One region of the Serratia odorifera genome, then DNA from elsewhere that is predicted to be linked to it. Evidence: predicted binding sites of a transcription regulator. Region 1 holds the regulator's gene; the other holds the start of a gene.
What was found. Region 1 encodes PurR, which represses purine synthesis genes. Its sites were predicted from a motif close to CANGCAAACGTTTGCNTG; they were not measured.
Positions count from the first base shown of each region.

Region 2: a site for PurR is predicted at 1,390-1,407, ahead of ACCC84_RS19375 (nucleobase:cation symporter-2 family protein). Genes of this name have one in related genera too.

Region 1 covers NZ_JBGMUT010000001.1:836,679-839,844, reverse strand. Annotated here, with positions in the region: gene sodB (superoxide dismutase [Fe]) at 1-378, shown strand, start outside; gene cydH (cytochrome bd-I oxidase subunit CydH) at 452-541, opposite strand; gene purR (HTH-type transcriptional repressor PurR) at 866-1,891, shown strand; gene punR (DNA-binding transcriptional activator PunR) at 1,918-2,838, opposite strand; gene punC (purine nucleoside transporter PunC) at 2,961-3,166, shown strand, end outside.
Region 2 covers NZ_JBGMUT010000010.1:37,281-40,446, reverse strand. Annotated here, with positions in the region: gene gltS (sodium/glutamate symporter) at 9-1,220, opposite strand; gene ACCC84_RS19375 (nucleobase:cation symporter-2 family protein) at 1,462-2,856, shown strand; gene ACCC84_RS19370 (AsmA family protein) at 2,987-3,166, shown strand, end outside.

The DNA of each region.
Region 1 (3,166 bases):
GCCGCGCAGGTGTGGAACCACACCTTTTACTGGCATTGCCTGTCGCCACAGGGCGGCGGTGAGCCAAGCGGTAAACTGGCAGAAGCAATCAATCGGGCCTTCGGTAGCTTCGATAAGTTCAAGCAGGCGTTCACACAATCAGCGGTAGGCAATTTTGGCGCTGGCTGGACCTGGCTGGTAAAGAAAAGCGACGGTTCGCTGGCTATCGTTAATACCTCGAATGCAGCCACCCCGCTGACCGGCGAGGACAAGCCGCTGCTGACGGTAGACGTGTGGGAGCACGCTTATTATATCGACTACCGCAATGCGCGGCCGAACTATCTGGAAAACTTCTGGGCGCTGGTGAACTGGGCGTTCGTAGCGGAAAACCTGGCGTAATTGGCCAATACGCGGCAATAAATAAAAAGGCGCAGTTCATATTGAGCTGCGCCTTTATTGATTAAGTCAGGATTCAGTTCAATGCGGCAGTGAAGCTGAAGGCAATAATCATCGCCAATGCACCCAGGGTGGTGAACAAAGACATTTTTAAATCGGTATCCATCAAAAACTCCTTATCAGATAATCTGCGCCAAGCATAAAATCCACAGTATTGGTGCGTCAAATCATTTTCCCACAGTTCCCCAATAAAATCTTGTTATCATTCCACGCTTATAATGTTGATTAGCACTTCCACTTTTGCTCAATATGCGACAAAATTCGCAGTTCACTGCTGCGCACCGGCAATTGAGTCCCTCCAGGTCAAGTGGCTGACGACTTCCACACTAAAAACCAAGTTTTCGTGACTCTGGAGAAGGATCTGCGTAGGCAAACGATTAACAACATGCTTACATGCTAAATACATGTGGGTTTAGGAGTCATTCTTTACATGGCAACGATTAAAGATGTGGCCAAACGCGCGGGCGTTTCCACCACCACCGTTTCGCACGTCATCAATAAGACCCGTTTCGTCGCCGAAGAGACCAAGGCGGCCGTTTGGGCTGCCATTAAAGAGCTGCATTATTCCCCAAGCGCCGTTGCTCGCAGTTTGAAGGTCAATCACACCAAATCCATTGGCCTGCTGGCAACCTCCAGCGAAGCGCCCTATTTCGCTGAAGTGATTGAAGCGGTGGAAAACAGCTGTTACAGCAAGGGCTACACGCTGATTCTGTGCAACTCGCATAACAATCTGGACAAACAGCGCGCCTATCTGGCGATGCTGGCGCAAAAACGCGTCGACGGCCTGCTGGTGATGTGCTCCGAATATCCTGACCAACTGCTCGGCATGCTGGAAGATTATCGCAACATCCCGATGGTGGTGATGGACTGGGGCGCCGCGCGCGGTGACTTCACCGACACCATCATCGACAACGCCTTCGAAGGTGGCTATCTGGCAGGCCGTTATCTGATTGAACGTGGCCACCGCGACATCGGCGCCATTCCCGGGCAACTGTCGCGCAACACCGGCGGCGGCCGTCATCAGGGTTTCCTCAAGGCATTGCAGGAAGCCAATATCGACATCCGTGACCAGTGGATTGTCCAGGGCGACTTCGAGCCGGAGTCCGGTTATAAGGCCATGCACCAGATCCTGTCGCAAAAACAGCGCCCGACCGCCGTGTTCTGCGGCGGCGACATTATGGCCATGGGCGCAATCTGCGCTGCCGACGAGCTCGGGTTGCGCGTGCCGCAGGATATTTCAGTGATCGGTTATGACAATGTACGCAACGCGCGTTACTTCACCCCGGCGCTGACCACTATCCATCAGCCAAAAGAGCGTCTTGGTGAAATGGCATTTACCATGCTGCTGGATCGCATCATCAGCAAACGCGAAGAATCGCAGGTCATTGAAGTCCACCCCAAATTGATCGAACGCCGCTCGGTCGCCGACGGCCCGTTCGTCGATTACCGCCGCTAAAGCACCGGCCGGGGGGCGCGATTGCGCTACTCCGGCAATATCACCTCGCTCAACCATTCCTGATTCAGCGTTTCACTGTCGCCGAGATAATCCAGCAACCACGCCATCGCCGGCGACTGCGCGTTCTGCTGCCAGGTCAGGCAACAGGCGCTGGGCGGGAACGGTTCAGGCAGTTGCAACGCCACCAGTTCCCCCTGCTCAATCAACGGCAATACGCGATGTGCCGGCACCATGCCGACGCACAAGCCATCACGCAAACAGTCCACCGCCGATACCCAGTCCGGTACCAGCAACCGCCGTTGGTTATCCAAAGACCAGGTGACGCGCTTGGGCAAGGTGCGTGAGGTGTCCTCCAGCACCAGGGAGGGAAATGGCCGCAGCCGATCGTCATCCAGCGGGCCGGGCAAAACCGCCAGCGGATGGCTGGCGCTGACCACGCACAGCCAGTTCATAAAACCCATGTCGCGAAAGGCAAAGCCGCCACCGGTCGGCACCGCGCGCGTTGCGCCAATTGCCATATCGGCACGCCCGTCCACCAGCGCATCCCACACGCCGTTGAACACTTCCGGCTGTACCCGCAACTCGACGTCCGGGAAATGACGGTAGAAATCCAGCACCAGTTGCCGGCTACGCTGTGGTTTGACGATGATATCGACGGCGATCTTCAACTGGCCGCGCCAGCCGTTGGCCACCTGCTGACACTGACGACGGGTGTCGAGCATTTTTTTGATGACAGCGCGCGATTCCTGAACAAACAATGCGCCGGCAGGCGTCAGCTCCACGTCGCGATGGCGCCGTTCAAACAGCGGCACCGCCAGCCACTGCTCCAACTGACGTACGGTATAACTCACCGCTGACGGCACGCGATGCAGTTCCTGCGCTGCCGCGCTGAAACTGCCGGTACGCGCCACGGCGTCGACCACATCAAGGGAATATTCAGACCACATCGCTTTGCCTTCAATTTTTTTAACAACAGCTTGCAAATATTACCGTTTCACAAGCAGAGATCCAGCCAGATACACTTGCGACGCTAAAAAAAACCTGCACAACAGCATCAACGAGAAATACCATGCGAAACTTTGGATTTATGTTTTACCTCGCCGGGCTGAGCATGCTCGGCTACCTGGCCACCGATATGTACCTGCCCGCCTTTGGCGCCATGCAGCAAGAATTGCAGATTTCTGCCGGCGCCATCAGCGCCAGCCTCAGTATCTTCCTGGCCGGTTTTGCCTTTGCTCAATTACTCTGGGGGCCACTCTCCGATCGTCTCGGCCG
Region 2 (3,166 bases), on a different contig from region 1:
AATTCGCGTTAGCCAACCGCCGGGAAAACAGGCAGCAGCAGATACAGCTTGATGACGATTGCATTGGCGATATCAATGAAGAATGCGCCAACCATCGGCACTACCAGGAAGGCCAGGTGCGACGGACCAAAGCGATCGGTAATCGCCTGCATATTGGCAATCGCCGTTGGCGTTGCGCCCATGCCAAAACCACAGTGCCCGGCAGCCAGTACCGCCGCGTCGTAGTTTTTGCCCATGATACGATAGGTAACGAAAATGGCGTACAGCGCCATTACCAGCGTCTGAACCGCCAGGATAGCCAGCATCGGCAATGCCAGCGAGGCCAGTTCCCACAGTCGCAGACTCATCAGCGCCATCGCCAGGAACAGCGACAGGCTGACGTTGCCCAATACCGACACCGCACGTTCAAATACGGTATAGAAGCCGGTAAACGCCAGGGTATTGCTGAGGATCACGCCGACAAACAGCACGCAGACGAAGGTCGGCAGTTCAAGCACCGAGCCGAGCAACAGACCGGAAATCAACTGTCCCAGACTCAAACAGATGGCGATCATGGCAATGGTTTCAATCATTACCAATGAGGTGATCAGACGGCCGCTTTCCGGCTTTTCAAAACCGCTCGGTTGCTGACTGTCATCCGGCGAACCTTCCGGGGTAGAGGAGTGTTTTACCAGATAGCGCGCTACCGGCCCGCCAATCAGGCCACCCAATACCAGACCAAAGGTCGCACAGGCCATCGCAACTTCCGTTGCGTTTTCAAAGCCATATCGCTCGATAAACAGCTTACTCCAGGCCGCACCGGTACCGTGACCGCCCGACAGGGTGATCGAACCGGCGATCAGACCCATCAACGGATCCAGCCCCAGCATTTTCGCCATGCCAATGCCGATGGCGTTCTGCACCAGCAGCAAGCCCAGCACCACAAACAGGAACACCACCAGCGCCTTGCCGCCAGCGCGCAACCGTGCCAGATTGGCGTTCAGACCGATAGTGGCGAAGAACGCCAGCATTAACGGATCTTTCAGCGACATATCGAAGCTGATTTCCCAGTTAACGGTCTTTTTCATGATCAGCAGCAACAGAGCAACCAGCAGACCACCGGCAACCGGGGCTGGAATGGTGTATTTTCTGAGCAGAGGGATGGTTCTAACGCATTTGCCCCCAAGGAGCAAAACCAGGGTTGCCGCGACTAGCGTGCCATAAGTATCGAGATGAAACATCTAGCTACTCCATGTGAGGGGAAAAGATCCAATTAAAATAATAAGTTATATAAAACCATATCGTTTTTAAACTTGACGAGTGCAGGATTAGAAGAAAATTCCGCTGAAAAAACAAGAAAAAATGAATAAAAATGCGACATAACATAAAAACAGCCTAACATAATATTTAGGCGCAACCGTTTGCTTTTGCTGCCTGGGCGATTAAAATGCGCTCTTTGCCGTTTCTGGAAAATGCCTCACCATGACCATGCCATCCGCCGAGCTTGATGCCGCAAAGTCCGTCTCAACGACTCCCCGCAACAGTGAACTGATTTATCGACTGGAAGATCGCCCACCGCTGCCGCAAACGCTGTTTGCCGCCGGTCAGCATCTGCTGGCGATGTTTGTCGCCGTCATTACTCCGGCGTTGCTGATCTGTCAGGCGCTGGGCCTGCCGGCACAGGACACGCAACACATTATCAGTATGTCGCTGTTTGCCTCCGGATTGGCATCCATTCTGCAAATCAAAACCTGGGGTCCGGTCGGATCCGGCCTGCTGTCGATTCAGGGCACCAGTTTCAATTTTGTCTCGCCGCTGATTATGGGCGGCCTGGCGCTGAAAAATGGCGGCGCCGATGTGCCGACCATGATGGCTGCGCTGTTCGGTACCCTGATGGTCGCCTCCTGTACCGAAATTCTACTGTCGCGCGTATTGCATCTGGCACGGCGCATTATTACGCCGCTGGTATCCGGTATCGTGGTGATGATTATCGGGCTGTCGCTGATCCAGGTCGGCCTGACGTCGATCGGCGGCGGCTATGCCGCGATGAACGATCACACCTTCGGGACGCCAAAAAATCTGCTCCTGGCCGGCGCGGTACTGGCGGTGATTATCCTGCTTAACCGCCAACGCAACCCGTATCTGCGCGTCGCATCGCTGGTGATCGCCATGGCGGTCGGCTATTTGCTGGCCTGGGCGCTCGACATGTTGCCAGCAACCCAGCCGGTGCCGCCGGGCTCACCGATCACCATCCCGACGCCGCTGTATTATGGATTGGGCTTCGACTGGAACCTGCTGCTGCCGCTAATGCTGATCTTTATGGTCACCTCATTGGAAACCATCGGCGATATCACCGCCACCTCTGACGTCTCCGAGCAGCCGGTCAGTGGCCCGCTGTACATGAAGCGTCTGAAAGGCGGGGTGTTGGCCAATGGCCTGAACTCGATGCTCTCGGCGGTGTTCAATACCTTCCCGAACTCCTGTTTCGGCCAGAACAACGGCGTCATCCAACTGACCGGCGTCGCCAGCCGCTACGTCGGCTTCGTGGTCGCGCTGATGCTGATTGTGCTTGGCCTATTCCCGGCGGTAGCCGGATTCGTACAGCACATTCCCGAACCGGTGCTGGGTGGTGCGACCATCGTCATGTTCGGCACCATCGCCGCGTCGGGCGTACGCATCGTTTCACGTGAAAAGCTCAATCGTCGCGCCATCATGATCATGGCCCTGTCGCTGGCGGTAGGCATGGGGGTTTCACAGCAACCGCTGATTTTGCAGTTTGCGCCAGACTGGCTGAAGACCCTGCTGTCTTCCGGCATCGCCGCCGGCGGCATTACCGCTATCGTGCTGAATCTGCTGTTCCCACAAGAAAAAGAATAATCTCCGCGCGATGTGACAAAACGGCCTCCATCGGCCGTTTTTTTATTGCCTATCAGACCATTGCCCTTGAGATGATGGGCCAATTACGGCATAAACAGGGTATCTTTTTTGACCGACGCAGGTATAGGCGATGAAATTTATCGGGAAACTGTTGCTGACGTTGCTGCTGTTGGTAGTGCTCGCGCTAGTGCTGCTGTATGTCATCGGGCAAACGCGTTGGGCCGCCGAGCGGCTCGGCAACTGGGTAAGCGATAACAGCGACTATCGGCTCAGCATAGGCAAAATCAGCCATGCCTGGCGTCAGCCGGCT